3 regions of the Vibrio pomeroyi genome follow, and region 2 is predicted to be linked to each of the others. Evidence: predicted binding sites of a transcription regulator. Region 2 holds the regulator's gene; each other region holds the start of a gene.
The links. The regulator PurR, encoded in region 2, represses purine synthesis genes. The targets are predictions, from matches to a motif close to TNANGNAAACGTTTNCNTNA.

Region 1: OCV12_RS22530 (formate--tetrahydrofolate ligase) is a predicted target of PurR. The motif match lies at 1,307-1,326, and genes of this name have one in related genera.
Region 3: purE (5-(carboxyamino)imidazole ribonucleotide mutase) is a predicted target of PurR. The motif match lies at 3,466-3,485, and genes of this name have one in related genera.

Annotation. Positions count from the first base shown of each region.
Region 1 covers NZ_AP025507.1:1,465,968-1,471,882, forward strand. Annotated here, with positions in the region: gene OCV12_RS22525 (inosine/guanosine kinase) at 1-1,085, shown strand, start outside; gene OCV12_RS22530 (formate--tetrahydrofolate ligase) at 1,357-3,105, shown strand; gene OCV12_RS22535 (diguanylate cyclase) at 3,351-5,255, shown strand; gene OCV12_RS22540 (beta-phosphoglucomutase family hydrolase) at 5,331-5,915, opposite strand, start outside.
Region 2 covers NZ_AP025506.1:2,428,448-2,434,362, reverse strand. Annotated here, with positions in the region: gene OCV12_RS10640 (TVP38/TMEM64 family protein) at 1-201, opposite strand, end outside; gene OCV12_RS10635 (TfoX/Sxy family DNA transformation protein) at 335-925, opposite strand; cyclic di-GMP riboswitch class I at 1,053-1,138, opposite strand; gene purR (HTH-type transcriptional repressor PurR) at 1,309-2,313, opposite strand; gene torD (molecular chaperone TorD) at 2,628-3,275, opposite strand; gene torR (two-component system response regulator TorR) at 3,562-4,275, shown strand; gene elyC (envelope biogenesis factor ElyC) at 4,476-5,324, opposite strand; gene cmoM (tRNA uridine 5-oxyacetic acid(34) methyltransferase CmoM) at 5,440-5,915, shown strand, end outside.
Region 3 covers NZ_AP025506.1:3,580,395-3,586,309, forward strand. Annotated here, with positions in the region: gene OCV12_RS15935 (gamma carbonic anhydrase family protein) at 130-675, shown strand; gene OCV12_RS15940 (DUF1488 family protein) at 672-941, opposite strand; gene aroE (shikimate dehydrogenase) at 958-1,788, opposite strand; gene hemF (oxygen-dependent coproporphyrinogen oxidase) at 1,866-2,783, opposite strand; gene OCV12_RS15955 (L-threonylcarbamoyladenylate synthase) at 2,804-3,361, opposite strand; gene purE (5-(carboxyamino)imidazole ribonucleotide mutase) at 3,556-4,041, shown strand; gene OCV12_RS15965 (5-(carboxyamino)imidazole ribonucleotide synthase) at 4,047-5,177, shown strand; gene OCV12_RS15970 (DNA topoisomerase family protein) at 5,282-5,851, opposite strand; gene OCV12_RS15975 (DUF494 family protein) at 5,864-5,915, opposite strand, start outside.

The sequences.
Region 1 (5,915 bases), on a different replicon from region 2:
ATGCGTTGTATGAAGAGCTAGTTGAGCGCGGTTTGATCACGCATCAATACCCTGGCGACACTATCGGTAACACACTGCACAACTATTCCGTACTTGCAGACAGCAAATCTGTACTGCTTGGCGTTATGTCTAAGAAAATTGAAGTAGGCTCGTTCGGTTACCGTTACCTTTGCCGCACTTCTTCTCGTATGAACTTAAACCACCTACAAACTGTTGATGGTCCAATTGGTCGTTGTTACACGCTGATTACCGAAGATGGCGAGCGTACGTTTGCGATCAACGAAGGACACATGAACCAACTTCTTCCTGAAAGCATTCCTGAAAAGATTTTCGAGAAAGCATCTGCGCTAGTTGTATCTTCATACCTAATGCGTGGCAAGCCTGAAGATCCAATGCCAAAAGCGGTACAAAAAGCGATTGAATACGCGAAAGCGCACAATGTGCCTGTTGTACTGACGCTTGGTACTAAGTATGTGATCGAAGGTAACGCTGAATGGTGGCAAGAATACCTGAAAGAAAACGTAACCATCGTTGCGATGAACGAAGACGAAGGTGAAGCACTAACGGGTGAGAAAGATCCATTACTAGCAGCGAACAAAGCGCTTGAGTGGGTTGACCTAGTACTATGTACTGCAGGTCCAATTGGCCTTTACATGGCAGGCTACACAGACGAGCTAGCGAAGCGTGAAACAACGCTGCCGCTATTGCCGGGTAATATCCCAGAATTCAACAAGTATGAGTTCAGCCGCGCCATGCGCAAGCAAGACTGTCAAAACCCAGTGAAAGTGTACTCTCACATTGGCCCTTACCTAGGTGGTCCACTTGAGATTAAGAACACCAACGGTGCTGGCGATGGCGCGCTATCTGCTTTACTGCACGACATGGCAGCGAACAGCTACCACCACGTGAACGTACCGAACTCAGAGAAGCACGAACACGCTTGCTTAACGTACTCGTCACTGTCTCAAATTTGTAAGTACGCAAACCGCGTAAGCTACGAAGTACTGACTCAGCACTCTCCTCGCCTTTCTCGTGCACTGCCAGAACGCGAAGATAGCTTAGAAGAAACATACTGGGATCGTTAATCTTTTAGACGACGTCTAAGTCGAATTACGAATCCTTGAAGGGCTGCTATATGCAGCCCTTTTTGTATCAAACAACAATGCAATCACAATCTCAGGTAATCGAATCAAATATTTTGCCCGTTTAAGATTTGATCTCGCGCAATGACTCTTTAGATCTGTTATCTTCCAGCACATAATTCGTGTGGTTTGCCTTTACTTGGCAAATTTATGCAGTAGTATCGCCACGCAAACGTTTACGTACCACCTTTCGGTTCTGATATAAGGATCAAATATGCTGTCTGATATTGATATTTGTCGCTCTACTCCCCTTAAAAACATCAGTGAGGTTGCCAAACAAGCTGGCCTGCAACACGACGAACACCAGCCATTAGGCGAATTCAAATCTAAAGTGTCTCTCACATCACTTGAACGCCTCGCTAACCAACAAGATGGTAAATTGGTCGTAGTCACGGCGATTACACCCACGCCACTTGGTGAAGGCAAAACAGTGACCACCATTGGGCTCGCTCAAGGTCTTGCCAAAATTAACCAATCAGCGATGGCGTGTATTCGTCAGCCTTCAATGGGCCCTGTATTTGGCGTTAAAGGTGGCGCAGCTGGCGGTGGCTACTCTCAAGTCGCTCCTATGGATCAATTGAACCTGCACCTAACTGGCGACATTCATGCCGTAACAGCCGCTCATAACCTGGCGTCTGCAGCGATTGATGCACGTTTGTATCATGAACAACGTGAAGGCTTAGAGGCATTTGAAGCGCGTTCTGGCTTAAAAGCCTTGGATATTGACCCAAGCAGAATCGTTTGGCGACGTGTACTCGACCACAATGACCGCGCACTACGCATGATCACTGTAGGCAAGAATGAAGCGAACAAAACAATTAATGGCTTTGAACGCGAAGACGGATTTGATATCTCAGCCGCCTCAGAGCTGATGGCAATTCTTGCACTGGCTGACGACTTGCAAGACTTACGTAAACGCATTGGCCGTGTTGTGCTCGCCTATAATCATCAAGGCTTGCCACTAACCGCGGATGACTTCGGCGTTGCCGGAGCGATGACCGTCACAATGAAAGACTCTATTGAGCCAACGTTAATGCAAACCCTTGAAGGTGTTCCGACACTTATTCACGCAGGGCCATTTGCGAACATTGCACACGGTAATTCTTCAATTATTGCCGACAAGATTGCCTTAAAACTGAGTGATTTTGTGGTGACCGAAGGTGGTTTCGGCTCAGACATGGGTTTCGAGAAAGCGTGTAACATCAAGGTTAAGGCATCCAACAAGAAGCCTGACTGTGCCGTTGTTGTGGCGACACTGCGCGGATTAAAAGCGAACTCAGGTTTATACGATTTAAGACCGGGCACCCCACTACCAGACTCTATCTTTAGTGATGACAAAGATGCACTCGTTGCCGGTTTTGAGAACCTCAAATGGCACATCAACAACGTTAAGCAATACCAAGTACCAACCGTCGTTGCTATCAACCGATTCCCACAAGATTCAGACCAAGAACTTGACGCATTAAAACAGATGATCGCCGCTTTCGATTCAAGCGTGAGCGTTGAAGTCAGTGAAGCGTTTGGTCAAGGTGGCGAAGGCGCGATTAAGTTAGCGAATGCAGTAGTAAAAGCTTGCCAAGTTGAAAGTGAATTTAAGCCTTTGTATCAATCAGAGCAAAGCTTAGAAGAAAAGCTGATGGCGGTCGCTGAAGTCGGTTATGGCGCAGCGAGCATCTCACTGTCACCTCTAGCAAAAAAACAACTCGCTGAATTCAAACTACATGGTTACTCCAATCTATCCGTGTGTTTAGCAAAAACGCCTTTATCTATCTCAACTGAAGCATATATAAAAGGTGCTCCAACACAGTTTGACGTTCCGGTTAGAGAATTAAAACTGTGTGCAGGTGCAGGTTTTATTTACGCTTTATGCGGCAATGTCATGACTATGCCGGGCTTACCTGATAAACCTGCGTTTATGTCATTAGACATCGATGACAAAGGGAATATCATCGGGTTAAGTTAATGATTACAAGCCTTTAGCCATAATTCATCACTCGCCTACTTATGACATAACGAAAAACACTGGCATGAGTAGGCATTATTTTGGTGGTAATTCTTAGTTATCCAGATGCTCAATTAGCAAGCTTAATTGCAAAAAGTTGCAGTAAAACCTTAATAATATGCAAATCTTGTTTTAAGTTCTGGGTGAAGATCACATTAAAAACCCTATAAAATATATAGTATTGCGCTGATTCTTTGAGGACAGTGATGAATACGAGTATAAAGAAACTAGTCAGCCAATTTCTGTGCACCATATTTGCCCTAGGATTAGTCCCTGCCCTCTATATCAACTCTGAACTCGACAGAGTTGAAGATCAGCACACGCTCAATATCAAACAGTCTAGCCAAAACCAAATCGAGTATAGCTTTCACGAGCTCGCTGTGATTGTTGAGCAAATCTCAAACTCGGTTCCCTCTATTGCAGATTCGCAAACCTTACTCCGCGCCATCAACGAACCGTCAACTATCCATAAAGAAACGCTGCAAGATCTCTGGGTGATGCTCGCTCGAGGCCAAAAGTACTATTCTCAGTTACGTTACCTCGATATAAAGGGCAACGAAGTCTTCCGTGTTAACTACAAAGACGGAAAAGCAATCGTAGTCCCAGATAACGAACTACAGAACAAATCTTCGCGCGATTATTACAAAGCGCTACAAGAACTAAAGATTGGTGAGGTGAGCTCTCGCGGCATTGACCTAGAAGTTGAAAATGGAGAAATCGTTCGCCCTTTGATTCCAGCGCTTCGCATTATGACGCCAGTCGCTGAAAACAACCGCATCATTGGTTACTTCATCGCAAACCTGAACATGCTTGAGATCTACAAGCGCCTTCACTATCAAATTGGCGCATCGGCTGCTGTTCCGATTATTCTCAACAAGACCGGACACATCATTATGGGGCCGGATCCTACGGAATCTTTCGGGCATGTGATTGAGTCACGTTCAGAACAGACTTACGCAAAGTTATACCCAGAGCTTTGGACAGCGATTCAAGACAAGACATCTTCGAGTTATTTTGACGGCAAGAACTGGTATTTCCATTCTGATATCAGCCCGAAGATAAAGCAGTTCGAAGGCCCAATCTACATGGTTCTTCATATTGAAAATCAACAGTTTAATAGCCAATATCAGCGTGAAAACCACGCGATCTTCGTGCAGATAGTTACCCTAACGATTTTGATCTCAATGATTTCAGCAGGCTTTGTGCTGTGGAATCAAAACCACAAGAAGAACAGCATTGAAAGTCAGTTAGCAAAAGCCGCAATGAACGGCATGTCAGCCCTTGTTATCACTGACAGAAACAACCGCATCATCAAAGTAAATCAAGAATTTACCCGAGTCAGTGGCTACAACCTAGAAGACGTTAAAGGCCGCCAACCATCGATGTTTGCGTCTGGTCGCTACAATCAAGAGTTCTACATTAAGATGTGGAGCATTATCAAGAAACAAGGCATGTGGGAAGGCGAAGTCGTCAACCGACGTAAAGATGGCTCGTTGATTACAGAAATACTCCGTATCCAAACCATCAAAGACTCGAAAGATGTGATTCAATTTTATGTCGCATCATTTGTCGATATCAGTAAGCATAAGGAACTCGAAAACAAGCTGAGAAACCTCAGTGAGAAAGACGCATTAGCCGGCTGTTGGAACCGTCGGAAGTTCGATCTTGAACTGCGCGACGAATGTTCTCGTGTAAACCGTTACCCTACCCGCGAACAATCTTGTTTGGCTATCTTAGATATCGACCACTTCAAACGCATTAACGACAGATTTGGTCACGACTATGGTGATCGCGTGATTCAAACCGTCGCTCAGGTATTGCAACGTGAATGCCGAGAAACCGATTTTGTGGCTCGTATTGGTGGTGAAGAGTTTGGTGTCGTTCTGCCACACACAACAACAGAAGAAGCCGAATACGTACTTAATAGACTACGAATTGCCGTTAGCCTTGAGTTAGACAACATCGTTACCGTCAGTGCTGGTATCACGAACCTGACGAGCGATCCTGCCCTTAACTACAAATGTGCCGATCTAGCGCTGTACGAAGCGAAAGCCGCAGGCCGTGACAGCGTGTGCCTGTTCCTAGACAGTGAAATGAGCGAAATCGCCTAGCTCGAATGTGAAAACTAGGCGAATGTGACTACTAGGCGAGTCTAATCAGTAGGCGAACGTTCCATCGATATCCAATCAGTTAGGCGCTGGGTGGAACTCTAACTTGTTCCCTTCAACCACTAGAATACAGTCCATATTTGCCGCATGAGCAGCCTGCTTACCTAAGTTTGTATCTTCGAACACTACACACTGCTTAGGTTGTAAACCCATACCGAAACACGCATCTAAGAAAGTATCAGGGTTTGGCTTGTGATTCTTCACATCGGTCGCTGTCACTAAGATATCAAGCTTGTTTAGAATGTCCGTTTTATCTAATAATTGCTCTGCGCTTTTACGTTGACTGCCTGTCCCTACTGCGATCTTCTTATTTCCGAGATGTTCTAACAACAGAGAATGCGTACAAGGGATAACGTCACCTTTGTCTTCAATGGCAGCGAATGACGCCATCTTGAACGTGGAAACCGCTTGTGGGTCGAGCGACAAGCCGTACTTGCTGTTCACTTCGCCCGCTATCTTATAACTCGGCATTCCACCTAAACTGTGTAACCAAGACGCTTCAAAATGAAAACCAAACTCTTCTGCTGTTTGCTGCCATGCTTTCACATGAGCAGGCATTGTATCGATCAACGTACCGTCCATATCAAAGATTAATCCTTCATA
Region 2 (5,915 bases):
TCCAGGAATAGAGAAAGCAGTGATCATTACGTACGCGACAAAATAGATAGCAGCGGCGGCAATAAAGTTGCTGTCAATGTAGTCATTCAAAACGGCTTGTTGGGCCTTGGCATTTTCAAGCGTTAGGTACTGGCCAAAATTGACGCCTAACAATATGATGGTTACGACCAACACAATACCCAATATCATTTTCTTACTCATTGATACTTCCTCTAATTTTCAATGCATACCATTAGTATAGATAGACAGGCAAAGCATAGATTAACTTTCAACAGATATAAAAAAAGCCGCAAAAAATGCGGCTTAGTTATATAAGTAGTTTGAACTGACAAAGTTAATTGACGCGATTGATAAGCTCTTCACGACGCTGCTGCGGTATAACAGACCAATGTGTTCCATTGATCGCACCTTCTAGCGCCCACAGTAATTCAATACTGACAGAGGACGCATGCGATTCCTTGATGGCGTTAAAGGCGTTTACAGAGCCAGATTCATATAAACGTTCAACGGAATCGATTCCTGCTTTTTTCAACATACGCTCAGTGGCGAGTCGAAGATTCGGCAGATCTTTGAGTCGAGTTGGCTTAGCAGAAGACTGTTCAGCTTTTTCTTCTTTAGCAAAACCCAGAGACGTTGTTGCGAGTTCCAAGATTTTCTCTTGGTCTTGCCACAGGCCTTCAGGCAAAGCGAAATATTTAGTAACGACAGGGAAACCACGTTTTTTGTAGACGTACGGTTGAAACCCTTGTTGTTCGAATTGCTTCGTTGTGCATTTGTCTGCCCGTATATGCAACTGGTCATTAACAACCAGAGCAAACATAGTGTCATCAGCAAAAAGACCGAATCCACCAAACATTGAGCGTGACTTAATTTTTCCTAGGGGCTCAAATAACTTCATTGAGTCCTTTAGTATCGGTTTATCCATGTTATTTATCTCGGTGTATTTGAACTACGCCACCAAATAAGCAGGTCCGAGAGATTAGCAAAATGTTGCAATTAAATTGTCAATAGGCTGTAAATTACTAAATTGTCAGTAGTTACTGCATTTTGCCATCGGTAACCCCGCTACCATACCAACGAGTGGTTTAGGCCGGAAGCTTTGCGTCCCACTTTTTCAAGTGGTTTGCCCTGTGCGTGACTGATTGAATAGAATAAAGTTTTTGTTGAATGAGGCTCACACTTGTTATTTCAAAATGTGACATTGCTTCAATTAATGATCTTTCTGTTGTGCATATAGGTTCATTATAGTTGTTGATAAAAAAAGCGCACCCAAAGGTGCGCTTAATGAAATAAAACTCGTTTTATCAATTAATTTAACGTTTTAACTGTACTTCGTTCAACAATCTCAGGGTGCATTTCGAAGACACGCTTCTCGTGATCTTTATCTTTTATACGTTCTAATAAAATCTCGAATGCATTCTTACCAACACGACGTTTAGGTTGGTGAACCGTTGTTAACGGTGGAGAGAAGTACTCAGCTAGTTCGATGTTGTCGTAACCAATGACTGAAATATCTTCAGGGATACGAATGCCTTTTTCTTGCAATCGGCTCATTAAGCCCAGCGCCATTGTATCGTTGAAACAGAATACTGCTGTTGGGCGATCTTTCATGTCAACGATTTGCTCTGCAGCAAGAACAGCAGTATCACACTCGAAGTTACCTTCAATGATCATGTTGTCATCGGCAGTAATCTTAGCTTCATTGAGTGCGCGTTTGTAGCCTGCGATACGTTCTACACAGGCCGCTTTGTCTAAGTGGCCACTTAAACAAGCAATCTTAGAGTGACCGCGCTCAATAAGGTATTTGGTTGCTAGGTAGCCACCTTCTTCAGAGTTATCGATGATCTTGTCAGCTTGAGAACTCTCTGGGCCCCAGTCCATAATCACTTTAGGGATGTCAGCGTGACGATCTAACATCTCTCTTAGTTCTTCAGTTAGGTCTGAACACATAACTAAGATGCCATCTACACGTTTCTCTGCAAGCATTCGAATGTAGTCACGTTGCTTCTCATAGATACCACCCGTGTTACACAGAATCAAAGTGTAACCTTGACGGTAGCAGTAGCTCTCAACACCATCGATAACTTCAGAGAAGAATAGGTTGGTTGATTGAGTAACAAGCATGCCGATAGTGCGTGTTGTATTGCACTTCAAACTACGAGCAACCGCGCTTGGTGCATAGTTCAGTTCATCTACGGCTTTGTTTACTTTTTCTTGAGTCGCTTCTGCAACAAAACGTGTTTTGTTGATTACGTGAGAAACGGTTGTTGTTGATACGCCGGCTAAGCGAGCGACATCTTTTATAGTGGCCATGGTTTTATCCTATTAGAAGCTACTTTCCCAAAGTACGGAATGAAGTAGCCGTTAAGCTACCTAACTAAGAGCTTAAATTTGTAGGGCTCTTTGGGTACTAAAGTGCTAAAAAACAAAAAACCGCTATGAGCGGCTTGTCTTAACACCGAAATGCTCTGAACTTTAATAAGCATAGCATTTCGTGAATGTTTCATATTTTATCGTTTGCGGTCACAATTTTAGACTGACTAGAAATTACTCGCAATAAAATTCACCCAGAAATCCGGGTGAATTGTCACATTCTACTGAATTTATTTACTTAGTCGCCCAATAAGCTATTCACCGGCTAAATATTGAGTGTCCAATTGACAGAATGCGAGTAGCAGAGATGAGACTGAAGCGTAGAAACCGAATTCATCAACGTCATGACATTTAACGTTGAATTTTGGTACCCAAGTTAGGAGTTGTTGCTCGATAAACTGTTGTTGAACAGCAAATGATTTCTCTAGCTCTTCTTCAAGCTCTGTTTCGTTAGAACGGATGATCAAGTTACCAAGGAAATCGAGTTCGATAGCAATGTGGTCTGCTGGCTCTTTCAGGTCTTGGTTAACCACTAAATTGTGTTTAGCCATGATCTCTTCCATCTCTTTTGCAGGCTTATCGTTTAATAGGCCAGTCTCACCGATGTACATAGAAGCGTATGGAAGGGCACCATGTTTATCCGTCTTTAAGAAAAGGTCACAAAAGTCAGCAGACAGTTCTAGCTGAGCGTCTTCACGTGTTTGCAGACGATTTAGCGCATCAACTAAGCTATCAATCGCAGGCTTTAGTGTTTCATTTTCACCTAAACCAGTTAGGAAAGAACGAATCTCAACAGAGTGGTAGTGATCGAGTTCTTCTTGAGTGAGCTCTTTGGCGAATAAGCTTGATAGCCACCAGTAGATTTCTGCTCTTTGCTCGTTGAACGCTTTCGTATCTTTCATTTCTTGGATCCTGATTTAGTCTTGCGGCGTTTGCATACTCAATATCGTCAAGTGATTTGGGATATAAACACCAAGGCTGAATAACAAGGTTATTTGCGAAACGCAAAGTTACTCGTTAGTAGTAATGCCTATATTGAATTGCGATGGGCGATAAATAGCAAGGTTTAAGATTGTCTTGTATCAAAAAAGATTCATCTTTCTGGCTTTTATCTTCTGTAACACTAGAATTGTTACTAGTTATGAATAGAATAGTTACTGAAACTATTAAATAAGAAAAGTGGTGTAGATGAGCTATCACGTATTAGTCGTAGAAGATGATGTGGTAACCCGCAGTAAACTGGTTGGATACTTCCAGAACGAAGGTTACACAGTGAGCGAAGCAGAAAGCGGCGCTCAAATGAGAAACGTGTTAGATGAAAACAACGTTGATCTCATTATGCTGGACATCAACTTACCAGGCGAAGATGGATTGATGCTAACTCGCGAATTACGCAGTCAATCAGACATTGGAATTATTTTAGTTACTGGACGCACGGATAGCATCGACAAAATCGTTGGCCTTGAAATGGGCGCGGACGATTACGTTACTAAACCTTTCGAACTTCGCGAGTTATTGGTTCGAGTTAAAAACCTACTTTGGCGTATTTCTGCCGCTCGTAAAACGGCAGCAGGCGCAGTAGAAGAAACATCAGACGAGTCTGTGGTTCGTTTCGGTGAGTGGACATTTGATATCCCTCGTCGTGCGCTAAGCAAAAACGGCGAGCCAGTGAAACTGACTAAAGCTGAATATGAATTGTTGGTGGCTTTGTCTTCTTACCCTAACCAAGTATTAAGTCGCGAACGTATTCTGAATATGATCAGCCACCGAGTGGACGCACCGAATGACCGTACGATCGATGTACTGATTCGTCGCATGCGTGCAAAAATGGAATTCGACCCTAAGAACCCACAAATCTTTGTGACGGTTCACGGTGAAGGTTACATGTTCGCTGGTGACTAATGTTCTGAGTGAACTTCTAGTCAGCAACGACATATGAACGAAAAAGCCGAGACATCATTGATGCCTCGGCTTTTTTATTACTTAGCTTTTGTCGTTATCGAACTGACAGCCTACGAATTGTTTTACGATTCTGCCTGCCAATAAGCTGATTTAAATATTAGGCTGAGTTAGACATAAGCAGAGAGAAACATCAGGTTGGTTTACTGCGCTGCAGAAACTTCACCGTCTTCTTCAATTAAGCTCGAAGGCTCAGGAACAACAATTGGCTCTTCCGAAATATCGTTACTGGTGTCTAGCCAATCACGCAGGCTTTGCCAAACCAATCCCATGGTCTCGTGCCAGTAACGCTCTGTCTGTTCTAGATAGATCGCTTTAGGCATGTACTTATTCCAAGGTTCAACAATGCCTTCTTGAGCAAGGTAGTTGGTTGGCGCTGGTAATGGTTTCATGCCAGCCGCGTGGAATTCATTCAATGCACGAGTCATGTGGCTCGCAGATGTCACCAATACCATCTTTTTGTTTTTAACAAACGCGGCAGCTTGGCGAGCTTCTTCCCAAGTGTCTTTTGCTGTCTCAAGCAAAATGATGTCAGGTTTTGCAACACCAAGGGCTAGGGCAACCTTAGCCATCATTCTTGCGTTGCTCACTTCTGTACCAGCACCGTAGCCAGACAAAATAAGCTTGGCACCAGGGTAAAGACGTAGAATACGAATCCCCTCGCTCAAACGCATCAAACCAGTGCGGCTAAGCTCTGATGTTGGTGGGATTTGGTCGTCAACAACATGACCACTTCCAAGCACCATAACGTAATCGACGGTGTCGTCGACAGGTAAAAAAGCGGTGTGTTGCCTTTCCATTGGCATTAAAAGTTGGCTAGAAACTGGCTGGAAAGCGATTAGGAAAATACCACAGAGGGCTGAAAGGGTAATTAGGCAACCAGTCTTCCTTTTGGTAGTAAACATCACTAGGGCTAAGCCCAGAAAAGCGAGAATTAACATTGCTGGCAGTGGCATCAATAGTGAAGACACTACTTTTTTCAGCTCAAACATATCCGAATAGTCCGAAAAAACATCACTTAGTAGTAAAAAGAGACATCGCCTCTTTATTCCTGAAATTCCTGTGACAGAATAGCAGGCACGATAGGACATAATAACTCAAGTAGCCGTGACTGAAGACCGTAATTTCGACGATATTGCCCACAAATTTGCAAAAAATATTTACGGCTCTGACAAAGGAGAGATCCGTCAGATCATCGTATGGGAAGATTTAGAACAAGCTTTGAGCCAATTTGAGCATTCAGCGTCACCGCTGCATGTGCTTGATGCCGGAGGTGGTCTTGCACAGATGTCGCAGAAAATCGCCGCGCTTGGACATAAGGTTTCTTTGTGCGACCTCTCTTCTGAGATGCTTAAGCTTGCCGAAGAAAGTATCAACGAAGCGGGTTTGTTAGAGCAGTATCGATTTATCCATTCTCCAGTGCAAAAGGTGTCAGAACACCTCGATGAGAAAGTCGATGTTGTGATGTTTCATGCCGTAATGGAATGGCTGGCTGACCCGAAAGAGGCGCTTGATTTATTGCTTGAACAAGTCAAACCGGGTGGCGTTGCCTCGATAATGTTTTACAACCACCACGGATTAGT
Region 3 (5,915 bases), 1.2 Mb from region 2:
CACTGGCAAGCCCTTTTTTAAGTTTTTCTTACTTTTTTGATTGTTCGAGCGTTTTTTGTTCAAAACACGCCGTTTTCACTAGTATTCCTCTTAATTAAGGGCTTAAGGTGCCTATATAAAGGAGGATTTATGAGTTCAATACGCAGTTATAAAGGTATATCACCTCAAATCGGGCAAGGTGTCTATATAGATACAAGTTCAGTACTGGTTGGTGATATCAAAATCGGGGATGACTCTAGTGTATGGCCTTTGGTTGCAGCTCGAGGGGATGTGAACCACATACATATAGGCGATAGAACCAATATCCAAGACGGCAGTGTTCTTCATGTTACCCACAAGAATGCAGAAAACCCTGAGGGTTATCCTCTATTAATAGGTAATGATGTCACTATCGGTCATAAAGTCATGCTGCATGGATGCACTATTGAGGATCGCGTACTCGTCGGTATGGGAGCTATTGTGCTAGATGGTGTGGTTATCGAACAAGAAGTGATGATTGGTGCGGGAAGTTTAGTTCCACCTAATAAGGTACTTGAGAGTGGTTACCTATATGTAGGAAGCCCAGTTAAGCAAGCACGCCCATTAAATGATAAAGAACGTGCTTTCTTGCAGAAGTCGGCTGACAACTATGTTCAGAATAAAAATGACTACCTAGACTTTGTGCTACCAGTTTAAAGCGCTTTGATCTGAATTCGATTAGAGGAGTCATACTCCTCTTCTTCTATTAGCTCTTCTGCTAATTCTTCAATATCAAAACGAAGCTCTGAAAATACAGCCAACGCTTGTTTGCCTTCTTCTATATCTTTACCAGCCAATCGAGACAACTCTTCAATAAACACAACACATTCGATCAGTGCACCAGACTGCTGTGCTGGAAAAACGATAGACTGACTCTCTTCATCCCAATCTTGGATATCAGGAAATAAGATTGATTGATTCATTTTTATAATTACCTTGTTACATCTCTAGATTTCTTCGTAATTCTCTTAAGATCTGTTTGGTTCCCGGACGAAGACCACGCCATAGCATGAAGCTCTCTGCAGCCTGACCCACCAGCATACCTAAACCATCATAAGCAGCATGAACACCATTATCTAATGCCCACTGATTAAATACCGTCGTTCCAGATCCGTAGACCATGTCATAGACGGCGCTGTTTGTATTAAAGATGACATCGGAAACTTCAGGAAGCTGGCCACTTAGACCTGATGACGTGGAGTTAATGATGACATCAAAGCCTTCATTAACATCATTTAGTCCCATTCCTTTGATATTGCCATGTGAAGAAAACATCTCAGCTAGAAGTTCGGCCTTTGAACTGGTTCGGTTCGCCACCACCAATTGTTGTGGTTTTTGATCAAGAAGAGGCTGAATTACACCTCTTGCAGCTCCACCAGCACCTAGCAGGAGAACTCGAGCACCCTCTAATACCACTTGATGCTGAAGCAAATCTTGAACGAGACCCTCACCATCAGTGTTATCACCGATGATCTCTCCGTCATCTAACTTCTTCAATGTATTAACTGCACCAGCTAATTGAGCCCTTTCCGTTAGGCGATTAGCAAACTGATAAGCGTCTTCTTTAAATGGCGCAGTGACATTACACCCTCTACCACCTTCGCTAAAAAAAGCTTTAGCCGCGATAACGAATTGGCCATGTTCTGGCTGCAATGCTGTATAGATAAGTTGTTGATTGGTTTGGCGAGCAAATAATGTGTGAATGAATGGCGATTTGCTTTGCCCAATAGGGTTACCGAAAACGGCATAACGATCTACTTGCTGTGTCATATCCTTACCTAACAGAAATAATAAAAAGGGTCATCTATATAGATGACCCTATCACTATCCCTATAAGGAAGGAAGAACTACCAAACTCGCGGTTTTAGGTAGTCACTATAAAGCAGAGCTTCTGGTGACCCGGCTTGTGGTTCGTAACGGTATTCCCAACGAGCCAATGGCGGCATAGACATCAAGATAGACTCTGTACGACCACCACTTTGTAGACCAAATAGGGTGCCACGGTCATACACTAGGTTAAATTCAACATAGCGGCCACGACGGTATAGTTGGAAGTCACGCTCACGTTCGCCATAAGGTGTCTCTTTGCGACGCTCGACAATAGGTAAGTACGCCGCAGCAAAACCTTCACCGACCGCCTGCATGTAAGCAAAGCTCTTATCGAAACCCCACTCATTTAAGTCATCAAAGAACAGACCACCAACACCGCGCGTTTCATCACGGTGAGGCAAGTAGAAGTATTTATCACACCACTCTTTGTGTTCTTGATACACGTTATCACCAAATGGTGCGCACAGATCTTTAGCGGTTTGATGCCAAGACTGGCAATCTTCATCTACTGGATAGAATGGCGTTAAATCAAAACCACCACCGAACCACCAGATAGGGTCTTCCCCTTCCTTTTCGGCAATAAAGAATCGTACGTTGGCGTGTGAGGTTGGGATATAAGGGTTTTTAGGGTGGATAACTAACGATACACCCATAGCTTCAAACTTACGTCCGGCTAATTCAGGGCGGTGAGCGGTTGCTGAAGCCGGCATTGCCTTACCTGCAACATGAGAAAAGTTCACACCACCTTGCTCAAAGACCGCACCGTTGGTCATCACACGAGTACGACCACCGCCACCGAGGCGTTCGCTAGGTTCGCGCTCCCATGCGTCTTCTTCAAACAACGCGTTACCATCAGCTTGCTCAAGCTGTTGGCAAATCGAATCTTGTAGGCTCAGTAAAAACTGCTTTACTGCTTCTTTATCAATTGCTGACATTTTACTTTCCTTTGCAGGGTTTAACCCTGTCTTAATATTTTCGACGTTTTTGCATCTCTAATTTCGCTAGGCTTCTCGCGACCACCCGTTTGACCTTCAAGAATCGCGACCAAATGCTGACCCAGTTGCTGTTGGACTTCTTCGGTCGTCATACAAGGCGGCTCACCCGTTAAGTTAGCACTGGTAGAGGTTAACGGCTTACCGAATTCATTACACATTCTTTGAACCAAAGGGTGATCAGTCACGCGTACCGCGATCGAATCAAACTGACCACTCACCCAGCCTGTCACCTTAGCACTGGTTGGCATAATCCAAGTTACCGGGCCTGGCCATGTGGCTTTTACTGTCGTCAGCTGCTCTTCCGTCAATTGGCTTTCATCTATATAAGGTAACAGTTGCTCGTAGCTTGCAGCTATTAAGATCAAGCCCTTTTCAACCGGGCGCTGTTTTAACTCGAGTAATTTCTGGATGGCTTGTGGATTATCTGGATCACAACCGACCCCAAAAACGCCTTCGGTCGGGTAAGCAATGACTTCACCTTGTTGTAATGCCTGCAATGTATGTTGAAAGTTATCCACGGGTGCCTCATTAATTCAGTTATCTAACTCACTAAGTGTACAAATTATCACTCACTGTGACTAAAGCTATTTGTTTATAAAATTTATCAATTAACAACTTAGACTGACGCAAACGTTTTCCTTAAGCAATTTTACCCGTATAATGCGCGCAAAATATCTAATCACTAATTAAATCGTACCTGAAGGAGTTTGAGATGACTGTCGGTATTATCATGGGTTCTAAATCTGATTGGCCAACAATGAAGCTAGCTGCAGAAATGTTGGATCAGTTTGGCGTGGCGTACGAAACAAAAGTGGTTTCTGCTCACCGCACACCTCAGTTGCTAGCAGACTACGCAACCAGTGCGAAAGAGCGCGGTATTAAAGTGATTATCGCTGGCGCTGGCGGTGCTGCTCACCTACCAGGCATGGCGGCTGCTTTCACAAGCGTACCTGTTCTTGGTGTTCCAGTTCAATCTAAAGCACTGAAAGGCATGGACTCTCTACTTTCTATCGTGCAAATGCCAAAAGGCATCGCGGTAGGTACTCTAGCTATCGGTGAAGCGGGTGCAGCGAACGCTGGCATCCTAGCGGCACAAATCATTGGTACACACAATGAAGACGTGATGGCAAAAGTAGAAGCGTTCCGCTCTGAGCAAACAGAAACGGTACTTGCTAATCCAAACCCTGCAGAGGACTAATTCCCATGCATGTTCTTGTGTTAGGCGCGGGCCAACTTGCTCGCATGATGTCCCTAGCTGGGGCACCGCTGAATATTGAAATTTCTGCTTTTGATGTTGGCAGCAAAAATATTGTTCACCCATTAACGCAAGCGATTCTAGGCAACGGCTTAGAAAATGCGATAGAGCGCGCGGACGTCATTACAGCTGAGTTCGAACACATCCCTCACGATGTACTTGAAGTATGTGAGCGCAGCGGTAAGTTCTTACCGACTACTGAAGCAATCAAAGCTGGCGGTGACCGTCGTCTTGAAAAAGCGCTGTTAGACGAAGCGAACGTAAAAAACGCTAAGTACTATGTGATTAACTCTCGCAAAGACTTTGACGCTGCGATCGCTCACGTTGGCTTACCAATGGTACTGAAGAGCACACTTGGCGGCTACGATGGCAAAGGCCAGTGGCGCTTAAAGACACTAGACAATGTTGACGCGACTTGGGCTGAAATGGCCGAATGCATTGCAGCGACAGACAATCAAGCCATTGTGGCTGAAGAGTTTGTCCCGTTTGACCGTGAAGTATCACTGGTTGGTGCTCGCGGTACCAATGGCGAGATTCAAGTGTACCCATTGGCTGAGAATGTTCACACCGACGGCGTGTTGAGCTTATCGACAGCGATTGATGACATTGAACTGCAAGAGCAAGCGAAAACCATGTTCACCGCAATTGCAGAACGCTTAGATTACGTTGGCGTGCTAGCACTTGAGTTCTTTGATGTTCAAGGTTCACTGCTGGTTAACGAGATTGCACCACGTGTTCATAACTCTGGCCACTGGACGCAACAGGGCGCTGAAACTTGTCAGTTTGAGAACCACCTGCGTGCTGTGTGTGGGATGCCACTAGGCAGCACTAAGCTGATTCGCCCAACCGCAATGATCAACATTCTTGGTGAAGATACCCTACCTGAAGCTATTCTGGCTCAAGGTGGCTGTCACGTTCATTGGTATGGCAAAGAGAAGCGTGCAGGTCGTAAGATGGGCCATATTAACGTGAGCGCTGACTACAACGCAGAACTGCAAAGAGCGTTGTGCTCATTGGCTGATATTCTTGATAAGCAAGCCTACCCGGCTGTGCATGAGTTTGCTGAGCAGATGAAGTAAGCCTACATTGGTTTATGGATATAAAAAGTTCATTGGATATAGAAACGGCGCTCATTGAGCGCCGTTTTTTATTTCTGGTCACTCACTTACTGTGATTAGCATGACTACTGAGATTGAATGTGATGACACTTGCGATCTGCACATTGCTTCTTGGTACCACTGGCTGTTTTCTTCTCCATCAACAGCGGAAACTGGCACTCTTCACAGCAGCCAATAACAGGAGGCTGATTAATGGCAAACTTACACTTGGGGTAGTTATCACACGCGTAGAAGGTCTTGCCATAGCGAGATTTACGCTCAACCAAGTGGCCTCTACCACACTCAGGGCATGCAATCAGCGGCTGCTCTTCAGGTTGTTCTTTTGGTTGGTCCAAAGATTCGATGTGATTACACTCTGGATAGTTGCTACAACCAATAAACATCCCAAAACGACCTTGTCTTAGTACCAATTCGTTTTGGCATTTAGGACACGGTACACCCAGCTCTTTCACCACATGACCATCATTTTGATGGAGAGGTTTGATATAATCACAGCTCGGATACTGCTTACAGCCTAAAAATGGGCCGTGCTTACCATGGCGAAGCTGAAGCTCCCCACCACACTGTGGACATGGTTCATGCTCTAGCGCATGTTCATGTGCTGAAAAAAGCTGATTATCAATCTTACTACTCATGACAAGCCTGTATTAATGCAAGATACCTTGCTCTTTGGTGTACAACAGCTCTTCCATTTGCGTG